3 regions of the Telluria sp. PB2R4 genome follow, and region 2 is predicted to be linked to each of the others. Evidence: predicted binding sites of a transcription regulator. Region 2 holds the regulator's gene; each other region holds the start of a gene.
The links. The regulator FNR, encoded in region 2, switches genes on or off when oxygen is low (the NO sensors DNR and NnrR bind a similar motif). The targets are predictions, from matches to a motif close to TTGATNNNNATCAA.
Positions count from the first base shown of each region.

Region 1 (5,037 bases), on a different contig from region 2:
GTTCCAGCGTCAGCGACAGGCAGCCGAAGGCGTGGGTGATGTGCGAGGAGCCCATGGTGAGCGTCTCGTCGGTGAACGGGGTCTTGCCGTAGCCGTGCACGTCCTGGAAGTCGGGGCTGGCGATCTTGAAGTCGGCGATGAAACGCGCCTGCTGCGCGGCCTGGGCTTCGGTCCAGGTGGGCAGGGATTCGCTGCCGGCCACGAACACGTAGGGCAGGCCTTCGTCGCCATGCACGTCCAGGCACAGGTCGACCCCGGTTTCGTGCATCTTCTTGAGCACCAGGAACACTTCCGGGCTGCGCTCCATCGACGGGTTCATCCACTCGCGGTTCAGGTTGGCGCCGGCCGCGTTGGTGCGCAGGTTGCCGCGCACCGAGCCGTCCGGGTTCATGTTGGGCACCACGTAGAACACGGCGTCCTTCAGCAGCTGGCGCCCGAACGGGTGGGCCGGGTCGAGCAGCGCGTCGAGCATGCCTTCGACGAACCATTCGGCCATGGTTTCACCCGGGTGCTGGCGTGCGATGACCCAGACCTTCTTCTTGCCCTCGTCAGGCTCGCCGATGACCAGCATGTTCAGGTCGCGGCCGTCGACGGTGGACCCGAGGTCGAGCATGCGCACGCTCTCAGACATCTGGGCGCGGTCGAGCAGCTCCAGGTGGCGTTCCCACGAATAGGGTTCGAAGTAGGCGTAGTAGACGCTGTCCATGCCCGGGGTGTGCTCGATGCTCATCACCTGGCCGTCGTACGAGGTCGGCACGCGGAACCAGTTCACGCGGTCGTAGCTGGCCATGGCCTGGTAGCCTTCCCAGCCGGCCGGATAGGCGGCCTGGCCCGCGTTCAGGAAGCGGATCGTGCAGGCTTCGCCCTGCGCGCCCTGCAGGCGGAAGTAGAACCACTGGATGATGTCGGCGTGCGAATCCTTGCGGATGTTCAGGTCGATGGCGTTGGCGCTTGTGGCGTTCACGACCTCGATGGCGCCAGCGTCGAACTGGCTGCTGATCTTGATAGACATGGTGTGTCCTGGTGTTGAATGAATACGGAAAGGGGGGATAATACCGGTTTCAGCGGCGCTACCCAAGGAGCTTTGATGCGGATCGTGATCATCGTGGCAAGCATTTTCTCCTTCTGGCTGGGCGCGCGCATCGCGGACGACCCCCTGGTGGGGATTGTCGTCGCGGCCGTCGTAGCGACCCTCCTGACTTTCGGCCGGCGCACCCTGCGCCGGCGAAATCACATCAAGCCACCGAACCGGTCGTAGAAATCGCTGTCGGCCGCCGGCGTGGCCTCGTCTTCGCGGCGCAGCATCGCCATCACGTGCTCTTCCGCCCGCGCATAGGTCAGCAGGTAGATGCGCCTGGCCAGTTCATAGGCGTCCGAGCCCGGCCACGGGTCGGGCAGCAGCTCGAGCGGCAGCATCGGGTCGTGCAGCTGCACGCGGCGGTAGGCGTGGATCAAGAGGCTGCGGATGGCGAAAGCCTCTTGCGGGCTGATGTCCGCCCTGGTTTCCAGCAGCGGCGTGAAGCTGTCGATGAACTGGCGGTAGGCCGCGGCCACGCTGGACAAGTCCCAGGCATCGCCGACCAGCTCGGGCAGCGGGCGCGAGCCGACGCCGGGCAGCTCGGCCGCATCGCATACGAATACCTTCCCCTGCGCGCCTGAGCGCGCCAGGATCTCGCGCAGTGTGTCGCGCTCGGGCGCCGGGTGCGCCATCACGCCGGTGGCCAGCATCGTGAAGCCTTCCCATTCCAGTTCCTTGCGCAGCAGCGTGCGCAGCTCGCCGTCGATGCTGTTGGTGGGCGCGAGCACGAAGCTCCACCGCCCGTCCCAGTGCAGGCCGGGCGGCGAATAGATGCGGCGGTTGGCGCGTTCGAAACGGGGAAGGGCCTTCGGTTCCAGCGCGTAGCGGCTGCGCCGGCCCTCGCGGCTGGCCACCAGCCAGCCTTCCTGCACCAGGCGGAACACGCTGGTTCGCACCAGCCGGTCGCTCACGCCGAGCGGCGCCAGCAATTCGATCATGCTCCCCAGCCAGAAGGCGCCGCCGTGCGGGGCGATGGCGTCGCCGCACAGGGTCATCACCAGCGATTTGTGGCGTGGCGGGTCAGTCGTGAGAAAGTGGTCGATCCACTCGCCGCTGGTCAGTCTTGTCATGTTGGTAATGGTAACAGAACGCCGCAATATGATTCAAAATTTTGGTGTACATCCATTTTTTTGTATCGTATTATGGATTCACCAGGTTTGCAACGGAGACCAGACATGTACGCACAAATGGTGGAGACCGGACTCAAGAAAGTCCGTACCGAGGAAGACATGGGCGCTGAAGAAGCGGCGTTCCAGGCGCGCATCGACGCCGGCATCAAGATCGAGGCCAAGGACTGGATGCCCGAGGCCTACCGCAAGACCCTGATCCGCCAGATCTCGCAGCATGCGCACAGCGAGATCGTCGGCCAGCTCCCGGAAGGGAACTGGGTCACGCGCGCGCCGACCTTGCAGCGCAAGTCGGTCCTGCTGGCCAAGATCCAGGACGAGGCCGGCCACGGCCTGTACCTGTACAGCGCCGCCGAAACGCTGGGCGTCTCGCGCGACGAGCTGCTGCAGGCGCTGCATTCGGGGAAAGCCAAGTATTCGAGCATCTTCAACTACCCCACCCTGAGCTGGGCCGACATGGGCGCCATCGGCTGGCTGGTGGACGGCTCGGCCATCATCAACCAGATCCCGCTGTGCCGCTGCTCGTACGGTCCGTACGCGCGCGCCATGATCCGCGTCTGCAAGGAAGAGTCCTTCCACGCGCGCCAGGGCTACGACATCATGATGGCCCTCGCCAGGGGCACGCCGGAGCAGAAGGCGATGGCCCAGGATGCGCTGAACCGCTGGTGGTGGCCGTCCCTGATGATGTTCGGTCCGTCGGACGCCGAGTCGGTGAACAGCGCGCAGTCGACCGCCTGGCGCATCAAGCTGTTCTCGAACGACGAACTGCGCCAGCGCATGGTCGACCAGACCGTGCCGCAGGCCGAGTACCTGGGCCTGACCGTGCCCGACCCCGACCTCAAGTGGAATGCCGAGCGCGGCTCCTACGACTTCGGCGAGATCGACTGGAGCGAGTTCCACAACGTCCTGAAGGGCAACGGCCCCTGCAACCGCGAGCGCCTGCGCACCCGCGTGAAAGCCTACGAAGACGGCGAATGGTTCCGCGACGCCCTGGTCGCCCACGCCGAGAAAAAAGCGGCGCGCAAAGCCGCAGCCTGAAGAACGACGGAGAGAGAGAATGAGCAAAGAATGGCCCCTGTGGGAAGTCTTCATCCGCAGCCAGCACGGCCTGGCCCACAAGCACGTGGGCAGCCTGCACGCACCCGACGCCGAGATGGCGGTGAATAACGCGCGCGACGTCTACACCCGCCGCAACGAAGGCGTCAGCATCTGGGTCGTGCGCGCCCAGGACATCGTGGCCAGCAGCCCGAACGACAAGGAAGCCCTGTTCGAGCCGGCCAACAGCAAGGTCTACCGCCACCCGACCTTCTTCCCGATGCCGGAAGAAGTCAAGAACCTGTGAGCGCGCCCGTGGATCAGAAAATCGACTACCTGCTGCGCCAGGGCGACAACGCCCTGATCCTGTCCCAGCAGCTGTGCCAGCTGTGCGGCAAGGGCCCGGCACTGGAAGAAGACATGGCGCTGTCGAACGTCGCGCTCGACCTGCTGGGCCAGACCCGCATGTGGCTGAGCTACGCCGGCGAGCTCGAAGGCAAGGGCCGCGACGAAGACCGCCTGGCCTTCCACCGCGACGCGATTGATTACCGCAACTGCCTGCTGCTGGAGCAGCCGAACGGCAGCTATGCCGAGGTCATGATGCGCCAGTTCCTGTTCGATACCTGGCACTACTTCCTGATGGACGGCCTGACCCGCTCCAGCGACCCGCGCATCGCCGAGATCGCGCAGAAGTCGATCAAGGAAGTCACCTACCACCTGCGCAGGTCCGGCGACCTGGTGGTGCGCCTGGGCGACGGCAGCGACATCAGCCACGCGAAGATGCAGACCGCGCTCGACGAGCTGTGGATGTACAGCGGCGAGATGTTCCTCTACGACGCGGTCGACAATGCGATGGTGGAGCAGGGCGTGGCGCCAGCCAGCGAACCGCTGCGCCAGATGTTCCTCGACCACCTGGCGGAAGTGCTGGCCGAAGCCTCGCTCAAGATGCCGCCAAGCGACGCCTGGATGCAGCGCGGCGGCAAGCAGGGCCGGCACAGCGAGCGCCTGGGCTACATCCTGGCCGAGATGCAGTTCCTGCAGCGTGCCTATCCGGGAGCGCAGTGGTAATGAGCGCGGTCGGCGTCACCCTCGATGAAGTCTGGAGCTGGCTCGGCGACGTGGCCGATCCGGAGATTCCAGTCATCTCGGTGGTGGACCTCGGCATCGTGCGCGAGGTCGCCCTCAACGGCGACACCTGCGTGGTGACGATTACGCCAACATATTCCGGCTGCCCCGCGATGCAGGTGATTGCGGAGTCGGTCAGCGAAGCGCTCAAAGCGCACGGCTTGACGGATGTGCGCATCGTCAGCCGCCTCTCGCCCGCCTGGACCACCGACTGGATGAGCGAAGCCGGCAAGGCCGCCCTCAAGGGCTATGGCATCGCGCCGCCGGTGCAGCAGGCGATCGACATCAGCGGCCTGCACGCCGGCATCCGCCGCCGCGCCGCGCCCGAAGTGGCCTGCCCCAACTGCGGCTCGCCGCACACCCAATTGACCAGCGAGTTCGGTTCGACGCCCTGCAAGGCCCTGTACAAGTGCCTCGACTGCCGCGAGCCTTTCGATTACTTCAAGTGTCACTAAGATGAGCAAATTCTATCCACTCACCGTGGCCAAGGTGAAGCACGAGACCCGCGACGCCATCGCCGTCACCTTCGACGTTCCGCCTGAACTGAAGCCGCAATTCGCCTACCAGCAGGGCCAGCACCTGACCCTGCGCGCCCTGATCGACGGCGAAGACGTGCGCCGTTCCTACTCGATCTGCTCGGCGGTGCAGGACGAACAGCTGCGCGTGGCGATC
Region 1 covers NZ_JCASIC010000002.1:364,193-369,229, forward strand. The annotation lists gene AC56LU_RS05110 (M14 family metallopeptidase) at 1-1,012, opposite strand, end outside; gene AC56LU_RS05115 (hypothetical protein) at 1,088-1,258, shown strand; gene paaX (phenylacetic acid degradation operon negative regulatory protein PaaX) at 1,231-2,148, opposite strand; gene paaA (1,2-phenylacetyl-CoA epoxidase subunit PaaA) at 2,254-3,243, shown strand; gene paaB (1,2-phenylacetyl-CoA epoxidase subunit PaaB) at 3,263-3,547, shown strand; gene paaC (1,2-phenylacetyl-CoA epoxidase subunit PaaC) at 3,556-4,308, shown strand; gene paaD (1,2-phenylacetyl-CoA epoxidase subunit PaaD) at 4,308-4,820, shown strand; gene paaE (1,2-phenylacetyl-CoA epoxidase subunit PaaE) at 4,822-5,037, shown strand, end outside.
Region 1: paaX (phenylacetic acid degradation operon negative regulatory protein PaaX) is a predicted target of FNR. The motif match lies at 2,190-2,203, and genes of this name have one in related genera.

Region 2 (5,037 bases):
CGGGCTCGGTGCCGCTCGACGTGCTGGGCGAGCTGGTGGATGGCTGGATCGCGAAGCTGAAGCAGGCCTGAGCCTCAGGACGGCGGCATCGATTTGCATCGCGATGCCGCCGCGCCGGTTGCCCGGGGGCGCATTTGCTCCTACACTGCTCGCGCGCAGCTGTATTTCATGACCTTCTTCCACAGGAGCACAGCATGGAAACACAAGAAATCTACCGCGGGCGGCTCATCGACCACATTCAATTGGTGGTGCGCGACCTGCCTGCCTCCCGCAGGTTCTACGGCGCCGTGTTCGAGGCGCTGGGCATTCCGCTCGGCGGCGCCGGCGACGATTACTTCTGGGCCGACGAACTGTTCGTCTCCAGCCGCGCCAGCCAAGCCGCGCAAGGCGTGCTGACGGGACGCCACCACCTGGCCTTCCAGGCACGCGACCGCAAGATGGTCAATGCCTTCTACTTTGCGGCGCTGGCCGCCGGCGGCAGGGACAACGGCCGGCCGGGCGAGCGCGCCTACCACCCGGGCTATTACGGCGCCTTCGTGCTCGACCCGGACGGGAATAATATCGAAGCGGTCTACCACGGCGAGGCGAAGCAGAGCGCGCCGTACGTGCGCATCAGCTTCTGACGGCCGCTGCAGTCGCCGGCGCAGGGCGCGGCGAAAAAGCCGCTATACTGCGCCGACCATGCGCATCCAGCTTTTCTCCGACCTCCATCTCGAACGTTACGCGGGCTTCATTCCGCAGATCCGCGCCGATACCGACGTGATCATCCTGGCGGGCGACATCGGTTCCTACCAGTCCGGCTCGCGCCTGACGGATACCGATTTCGGCCTCGGGCGTTTTTCGCCGAGGTCCTCTCCGCTGCGGCCCGGCGCTTCGCAAGCGCGGGTGCTCTACATCCCCGGCAACCACGAATTCGACGGCCTCGAATTCGAGGAGGCCTACGCGCGCCTGCGCGCCACCTGCGCACGCCTCGGCATCGAATGGCTGGACCGCGAGACCTTGATGATCGGAGCGGTGCGCTTCATCGGCACTACCCTGTGGAGCGATTTCGACGCGCTGGCGCTGCAGGAGCAGGACCTGACCAAGCAGCTGCAGCGCCGCGACAAGGCCTTCCGCGCGGCCAACTACTACCTGTCGAAGAACACGACCCTGAAGAACGGCGAAAAGGTGCTGGCCGAGGGCATCCGCGCGATGTCGCTGGACTGCCAGGCGTGGCTGCGCGGCGCGCTGGCGGCGCCTTTCGAGGGCCGCACGGTGGTGGTGACCCACTTCGCCCCCAGCCTGCTCAGCGCCGACCCGCGCTATGGCCTGACCCCCGGCACGGCGGGCTTCTGCAATGCGCTCGACGCGCTGTTTCCCCAGGCCGACCTGTGGATCCACGGCCACCTGCACTGCGCGAACGACTACATCACCAGCGGCGTCGAAGCGGGCCGGCCCTGGTCCTGCCGCGTGGTGGCCAATCCGCTCGGTTACCTGAGCAAGGGCGAGCAGGAGGCCTTCCGTCCGGAGCTGGTGATCGAGATCTGAGCACGCACGGTGGGCGCCGGCGCCGGAAAATACGTCCGCCCGCAGCAGTCCCGACGCCAGGACGGCGGCACGGAGCGCGACGAGCCGTCCTGGCGACGCCCCAGGTTCAGCCCATCGGGCTGCAAACGTCGGTGCCGGCAGCCAGCGCCTTGAGCTTGACCGGGTCGAGCAGGGTGACTTCGCGCTTGTCGACCTGCAGCCAGCCCTGTTTCTTGAAGCGCGACAGCAGGCGGCTGATGCTTTCGATGGTGAGTCCGAGGTAGTTGCCGATGTCCTCGCGCGACATGCGCAGCTGGAAGCTGTTCGGCGAGTAGCCGCGCGCCGCGTAGCGCGCCGACAGGTTCACCAGGAAGACGGCGAAACGCTGCTCCGCCCGCATATTGCCGAGCAGAAGCATTACGTTCTGTTCGCGCGTGATTTCCTGGCTCATGATGCGGTGGAAGTGGCGCAGCAGGGCCGGGACCTGGCCGAACAGCTCTTCCAGGCGCGAGAACGGAATCTCGCAGACTTCGCTGTCCTCGAGCGCCACGGCGTCGCAGTGGTGGGTGCCGCTGATCGCGTCCATGCCCAGCAGTTCGCCGGCCATCTGGAAACCGGTGATCTGGGCTTCGCCGGCGGCGTTCACCTGGTAGGTCTTGAAATGGCCGAAGCGCACCGCGTACAGGTTGCGGAAGGGTTCGCCCATCGCATACAGGCGCTCGTCGCGTGCGAGGCGGCGGCGCCGTCCGATGATTTGGTCGAGGCGGTTGATGTCGGCGTCTTCCAGCCCCATCGGCAGGCACAGCTGGTGCATGCTGCAGGCGCCGCAGCTGGTCTTGAGGGCCTGGATGCTGACCGGCGCTGTGCCAGGGAGCGACATGGGTTGGTTCATGGCGTGAGAAGAAAATGCGGACGCAGCCATTATAGACACAGGCCGGGTCCGCGGCGTTCATTTCCCAGAGATAAGTAGGGTGGGCGGGGTAATTGCGGGCAATGCCCGGAATTACGTACGCCCACGCGTTCAATATTCCCGTGAATAGACGCTACATCCATTCCAGGACGATCTGAACGCGTGGGCGGCATCGCCGTCCACCCAACACAGGGCGGTTACAGGTGATGCCGGTGTTCCGCCTTCTTCCGGTAGTACTCCTGCCGGCCCTTGGCCTGCACGGTCGCGGCGATCTGCGCCGCCTCCAGCGCCGCCGCCTTCACGGTCGCGAACGCGTCACCATCCGCCTTCAGGGCCTCGACGGCCTGCAGCGACTGCGCCGTGCCGGCCAGCGCCAGGCCGAAGGTGGCCGACACCGCCAGCTCGGCTGCCAGGGTGTCGAGGCCTGGCGCCACCACGCCCTGGCCGGCGTTGGCCGCCATGGCTGCCTCGGCGGGGGCCTGGGGCGCCGCCAGCGCACGCGCCACGTCCCTGTCGCCCGCCACCTTTGCCAGGAAGTCCAGCGCGGCCTGGCTGCCCGACTGGTTGGCCAGGTCGCCCAGGCGCAGCAGCGCGGTGTTCTTGGCATTGAACACCGCACGGCCGGCAAGCGGCTTCTCGACGAAGTCGATCAGCGGCTGGACCGCGATCGCGCTGCCGATGTAGCCGAGGGTGGCCACGACCTGCACCAGGAACTCCTCGTGCTTCCCGGGCTCGTTCACCAGCCAGTCGAGCAGCAGGCGGGCGTCCTTCTCCGTGTACTGCGAGGCCAGCTCGTCGGGCACGCCTTCGACCCAGTGCTGGGAGACGAAGTCGCGCACGTCGGCAGGCAGCGGGATGCCGCCCACGCCGCAGGAGCAGCCGCCGGCGGGCATCACCTCGCCGGTGATGGCGAGCGGGCCGGCCAGGAAGGCCGCCGACTCCCCGGCGTTGACCACGTCGTGGTCGGTGCCGACCGACGGGTACATGACCGCGCGCAGGTCGTCGGTTCGATGGCCGAGGCCGCAGTTGTGGCCGTACTCGTGCACCCAGATCAAGCCTTCCTGGTTGGCGGTGAAGCGCACCGCCGCCACGTTGACGATGGTGCTGCCGACCGGGGCGCAGCCGATGATGCTGTCGCCGGGGCCGCCGCACCAGCGGATCGCCTGCACGACCTTGACCCCGCTGCCCGCGTTCAGCAGCGCCGTCAGGTCGGCCGCCGTCTGGATCGTGCCGGGGACGTTGCTTGGGAGCAGCCGTACCGCGCCGTTGCGCACGAAGCGGACCGGGGTGGCGACATCCGGCCCGGTGTCGTCGTTCTGCAGGATCGTGCCCATGTCGGCCAGGATCCGGTCGGCCTCGGCCTCGCTCAGGGCCACGCTGCTGTGGCGGTGCACCGCGACCGACACCGTGCGCAGGCCGGGTGGCGCCACGGGCGGGTTGACGATCAGGTAGTCGACGTAGAGCGAGATGTCCGCGCTCCACTCGATGTTGACCCAGATGTCGACGCCGTTCCAGCGCGAGGCGACGTTGTGCAGGGTGTAGCGGGCTGCGCCGATGAACTTGCCGGCGTTCGGTCCGCCCGGCACGCCTTCGCCCACCGCCACGAACACCTGCGAGCCGGGCTGGATGACATCCCAGTTGAGCCGCAGGATCCATTGGCCGCGGCGCGCTCCCCAGTCGTGGCGGTAAGTGAAGCCGGTTCCTTGCAGGGCGGGCTGCAGCCCGTCCTTGCCGACGGTGGCTTCGGCAATGGCCCAGGGGCCCTTGGTGTCCGAGGAATCCGCGCGCTCCGCCGGGTCCTGGCGGGCCAGGGTCAGCGCGGCGTTCCGGTCAAGACGATCGTTTGGTGACATGGTGTTCTCCTCGGATGCTCAGGGATTGATGATCAGGTAGTCGGCGTAGAGCGAGATATCCGAGCTCCACTCGATGTTGACCCAGATGTCGACGCCGTTCCAGCGTGAGGCGACGTTGTGCAGGGTGTAGCGGGCCGAGCCGATGAACTTGCCGGCATTCGGTCCGCCCGGGACGCCTTCGCCGATCGCCACCAGGACCCGCGACGGGGGCTGGATCACGTTCCAGTTGAGGCGCAGCACCCACTGCCCGCGGCGCGCACCCCAGTCGTGGCGGTAGGTGAAACCGGTTCCGCTCAGCTCGGGTTGCGGTTCGGCGCTGGCGGCGGCGGGCCCGAACAACTGCCGGACCGCGCCGAGGTCGGCGTCCTGCCGGATCTCGGCGAAGCTGGTCGGCATGGCCGAGGAAGCGATGAAGCCGTCCGCTTCCCTGGCGCCCGCGGCAATCCGCGTGGCTGCCTGGTTGACCTGATTGTTTGACATGACATTTCCTTTCACATCGACGATCGGTGATTGGCCCAGCCTGCCGCGCCGCAAGGGGGGAGGAGGGTCGCCGGATAGCGAGCTGCATGCATGCTGGAACTCCGGAATTCCGTCGATGCCGTGCTCGAATCGTCAGCCAATATAGTCGAGTGATCGGGCCGGACTGGGGACGATCTGATGGGTCATTAATTTGGATCAGTGGCTTCCTGTTTTCTGACGGAGAGAAAGATTTCGGAAGTGAAAACAGGCTTCCCCTTGCCCTCCCTCAGCCGGCCTTGATTTCCATCG
Region 2 covers NZ_JCASIC010000011.1:193,317-198,353, forward strand. The annotation lists gene AC56LU_RS18275 (DUF885 domain-containing protein) at 1-71, shown strand, start outside; gene AC56LU_RS18280 (VOC family protein) at 195-623, shown strand; gene AC56LU_RS18285 (metallophosphoesterase) at 682-1,527, shown strand; gene fnr (fumarate/nitrate reduction transcriptional regulator Fnr) at 1,634-2,386, opposite strand; gene AC56LU_RS18295 (hypothetical protein) at 2,614-4,269, opposite strand; gene AC56LU_RS18300 (hypothetical protein) at 4,288-4,749, opposite strand.

Region 3 (5,037 bases), on a different contig from region 2:
CGCGCCGTCCGCTATTGCAGGGAAGAGAACCGGCGTCAGGTGGGCACCGCCTCGACCGCGTCTTCCTCGCCGGCCTGGCTGGCCTTGGCGGCCGCCGCCGCTGCCTGGCGCCGCCGCACGAAGCCGACCAGTCCGGGCAGCTGCACCAGCACCAGCACGGCGAAGGCCACGCGGTAGGCCAGGACCGGCACCTGTCCCGCATCGTCCAGCGGCCACAGTCCGACCATCAGGCCGAAGCCCGCCTGCACCACGAAGGCGCCGATGAAGATCAACAGGTTCAGGCAGGTCGCCGCGCGGCCAGTCAGTTCGCGCGGCATCGACTGCGCGATGATGGCGTACTCGATCCCCGTGATCGTCCCGACCAGCGTGAACAGCACCGACAGCAGCTGGAAGCTCGGCTCGTAGCTGACCACGAAGGCGGCCTGCACCAGCAGGAACAGCGCGATGCCGGCGGCGGCGACGTCGAGCGGAGCGATGCCGCGCCGTCCCGCCCACTCGGTGATCATGCCCACCGCGATGGCGCCGAAGATCACCGCGGCCATGCCCAGGTAGAGCAGGTAGGCGACGGCGTCGTCGGGAAAGCGCGCGACATCCGACAGCCAGCGTCCGACCCACAAACCCTGGATGCCGAAGAACACCGCATGCGGGATCAGCACCAGCGAAGCTGTGGTGCGGAACACCGGCGCCCGGAACACGTCGCGCAGCGCCTGGCCCAGCGGGCCGCGCCTGGGCACCGGAGCGCTTTTGCCATCGCCTTCGCGCGGGTACAGCAGCGCGATCAAAAGGCCCGAGCAGGCGGTGAGCGCCGCCAGGATGGCGAACAGTCCGCGCCAGTCGGTGTAGTCGAGCACCAGGCGCACCGGCATGGTGGCGCTGGCGGCGCCCAGTCCCCCCACCGCGATCAGGTAGCCGTGCACCGAAGGCAGCTTGCTCGGCGCGATCCAGGTGGAGACCGCCTTGACCGCCGCCATGAAGCAGCCGCCCAGGCCCAGGCCCATCACGGCGCGCGCCACCACCAGCTGCCCGAAACCGCTGCTGCGCGAGAACAGCAGCGCGCCGAGGGCCCCGACCAGCATCATCACCAACTGCACCTTGCGCGGCCCCCAGCGGTCGAGCGCGATCCCGACCGGCAGCTGGACCAGCGCGAACGCGAAGAAGAAGGCGCTGGTGAGCAGTCCCAGTTCACCCGGTGTGAGCGCGAGCGCGCCCATCAGGTCCGGGGCCAGCACCGCGTTCACGTTGCGCAGCAGCGTCGACAGGTAGTGCCCCAGCGCGAACGGCAGGAACACGTAGAAAAAAACCGCCACGCCGGACAGGCGTGGCGCGGTGGTGGCGTCCTGCATGGCCAGCTCCGGTGCTCGGGAAGGTCCGGGGCCGCTTCAGGCCGCGTCCTGGGCCGTGTTGGCGCGCAGCTGAGATGCCGGCACCAGGGGGATGACGCGCCCGCCGGGTCCCCGCAACGGACCGCCGCTCTCCTGTTCGAAGAAGAACTTGTCGCGCCCGAAGGCCGGCTTGAGGTGGTCGAGCCAGGTCGCGCTGGCGTCGTACTTGGCGAAGAACGGACGGCGCACCCATTCCGGATTACGGGCCTGCAGGAACTGCAGCGCGAACAGCTTTTCGCCGTTGATCGTGACCACGCCGTCGATCACCACCTTGCCCGGGAAGGCGCTCATCGAGGGGCCGCGCACGGTGCGCGACAGACCCGACACCATCGAATAGGCTTCCTGGAAGATCTGGTGTGCGCGCGCCAGCGGCAGCGAGAAGTAGTCGCGCGGGCCGGTGTCGCGCTCGACGAACATGTAGTACGGGATGGCGCCCAGGCGCACGCCGGTGGTCCACAGCTCGGCCCAGCTCTTCGGGTCTTCGTTGATGTGGCGGATCAGCGGACCCTGCATGCGCAGCGTGGCGCCGGTGCCGACGATGCGCTTGACGGCCTGCTGGGCAATCGGATGGCGCAGCTCCACCGCGTGATTGTAGTGGCCCATGATCGCGAGGTTCTTGCCCGACCTGACCACCTTCTCGAACAGGCGCATCAGGTCGTCGCTGTCCTTGTCCGACACGAAGCGCTGCGGCCAGTAGGCCACCGACTTGGTGCCGATGCGGATATTCTGGATGTGGGCCAGGCTCGGCTGCAGCAGCGGCTCGAGGAATTCGGCCAGCGAACGGGTATTCATGATCATCGGGTCGCCACCGGTGATCAGGACGTCGGTCACGTCCGGGTGGGTCTCGAGGTAGGACACCAGCTCGCCGCACTCGCGGGCATCGAACTTCATGTCGTCCATGCCGACGAACTGCGGCCAGCGGAAGCAGAAGGTGCAGTAAGCGTGGCAGGTCTGGCCCGAGCTGGGAAAGAACAGCACGGTTTCCTTGTACTTGTGCTGCAGGCCCTTGAGCGGCGCATCGTTCACGCGCGGGACGTTGTGGGTCATCTGGCCGGCCGGGTGCGGATTCATGCGCATCCGGATGCCGTGCACCAGCCTGGCGATGGCCGCCTCGTCCTTCTTGTACAGCACCAGGTCGCGCAGCTGTTCGTACTCGTTCGAAGGCAGCATGTCGCGGTGCGGGAAGGTGAGCCGGTAGATCGGATCGTCCGGCACCTTGTCCCAGTCGATCAGCTCCTCCAGTACATAAGCGTTCACGCGGAACGGCAGCACATGGGACACCACCTGCACCGCTTCCTGCAGCTCCGGCGTAAGCCATTGCCACTGGCGCGCGGTGTGAATACTCTGCCGGGTATAGGGCTTGAACTTGGAGGGCGTCGATTCGGTCGTGGTCACGGAAGTTCTCCAGGAAACGAGGGATGAAAGAACCGGCTGAGGAAAAGCGTTGCCGGGAAGAATTCATCTTACGTTGCGGAAATTATGGAGAGTTGCCGTCAATCAATCAGAAAGGTCCTATCGGGGGAGGTAAAACAAGGAGAGCACAGAACGGGACAAATACTGGACAGGTCGGCCTGGAACGCAGTGTCCAGGCCGTTTCTGTCATTGGCGCGGCGTGCGCCGGCGCATCCATTCGGCGAAGTGCCTGCCGACCAGCAGGTCGCCGTCATAACTGAGGTGGTTGGTGTCGCGGTACATCAGGCGCCCGTCGATCATGGCGCGGCAGCTGCTGTCGTCGCACAGGGCGGCGGACGCATCGAACCAGGCGGCCTGCGGGAACTCCCGGGCGAACCCGCCCAGGATCTCGCGGTGCTGCACGACTTGCTGCTCCCACTCGGCGCGCGTGATCGCGCACGGCACCCGGGTGGCCGACGAGGCCACGCCGGCGCGCTTGATGCACGAACGCGGGTCGAAGCTGATGATCGGCACGTCGTTCATGAAGATCACCTGTTTGCCGGCGGCGCTGAAGCGGCGGAAGGTTTCGCGCGCCGCATCCACCCAGACGCGGTGCTCGGGCGCGCTGCCGAAGCGCAGGTGGGTCGAGAACACCACGGTCTTCACCGAGGGCATGCCGAGCGCCAGTTCCAGCATCGGCTGGGTCGCCTGCTGGTAGGGATCGCCCTGCGGGTCGAGTCCCCAGTAGGGATGGCGGGTGCCCAGCATCAGGAGGTTCTCGCCGACGCTGCTGTAGTACTTCGTCAGGCCGGCGACGACGTGGTAGGCGTGGCTGTCGCCCAGCAGCACCACGGTCGGGTCCTTCGCCACGTCGGCCTGCAGGCAGTACTCGTAGTTCGAATCGAAGCCGTAACGTTTCTTGCAGGCCTCGGCGTTGGCCTTGTCCTCGACCAGCACCAGTGCCTTGTGGTTGGCCAGGTTGTCCTGGACCGGCTTGCGGGTCGGCAGGCCGTCGTTCAGGTAGATATAGCCGGCGACCGCGGCGGTGCCGATCATCAGCGCGCACAGCGCTGCGACCTTGCCGCGCCCGCTGCCGCCGCGCAGGGGGCGTTCCACCACCCGGTAGGTCAGCCAGGCCAGCAGCAGCGCCAGCAGCAGCGCCCCGGCGCGGATCGCGGGCGCCGGCTCGCGCGACTCGATGATCTGGGCGAAGGACAGCAGCGGCCAGTGCCACAGGTAGAGCGGATAGCTGACCAGCCCGATCCAGACCATGAGGCGGTTCGACAGCAGCACGCGGTTGAACCAGGCCTGCGGTCCGGCGCCAATCAAGAGAACGGCGCCCAGCGCCGGCATCAGTGCGAACCAGCCGGGGAACTGGTCCTTGCGCGTGATCAGCGCCAGCCCGGCCGCCAGCAGGGCCGCGCCGCTCCAGGCCAGCAGGTTGGGCGATACCCGCGCAAGCCGGCTTGCGGAAACGGCAGGACGTGCATGCAGGCAGGCCAGGCCGGCGCCCAGCAGCAGCTCCCAGGCTCGGCTGGCCGGGGAATAGAAGGTGGCGCTCGGATGATCGGCGATGCCGCCGATGTTGAGCGCGAACGAGGCCAGCGCCAGCACGGCCGCCACCACGAACAGCCTGGCCTTCAAGCGCCAGCCCAGCAGCAGGATCACCGGCCACAGGATATAGAACTGTTCTTCGATACCGAGCGACCACAGGTGCAGCAGCGGCTTGGTGTCGGCCGCGGTGTCGAAGTAGCCCACCTGGGCCCAGTAGAAGAAGTTGGCGGCGAAGCCGGCGCCGCCGACGACGTGCTTGCCGAGCTGCTCGTATTCATCGGGGAACAGCGCCAGCCAGCCGAAGGCCAGGCAGGATCCCAGCACCAGCAGCAGCGCCGGGAAGATGCGCCGCACGCGGCGCGCATAGAAGCCGGCGAAGCTGAAGCTGCCGGCGTCAAGCTCGCGCAGGAGGATGCTGGTGATCAGGAAACCGGAAATGACGAAGAAGACGTCGACGCCGATGAAGCCGCCCCGCAGCACGGACGGGAAGGCATGGAACAGCAGCACCGACAGCACGGCGACGGCGCGCAGGCCGTCGATATCGCGCCGGTAGGCCAGGTGGGCCGGCGCCGGCGACTGCTCCTTGAAGTGAACTTGTTTCTCTAGTTTCATGCCGGCCAGTCAACAAAGCTGACGATTTTACATGAGTACGTTGCACCGAAACAATGATTTCATTTCGAAACAACAGCTGGTCCCGCATTGCATGCGC
Region 3 covers NZ_JCASIC010000002.1:341,003-346,039, reverse strand. The annotation lists gene AC56LU_RS05005 (MFS transporter) at 36-1,343, opposite strand; gene AC56LU_RS05000 (KamA family radical SAM protein) at 1,380-2,777, opposite strand; gene AC56LU_RS04995 (acyltransferase family protein) at 2,982-4,940, opposite strand.
Region 3: AC56LU_RS05000 (KamA family radical SAM protein) is a predicted target of FNR. The motif match lies at 2,870-2,883, and genes of this name have one in related genera.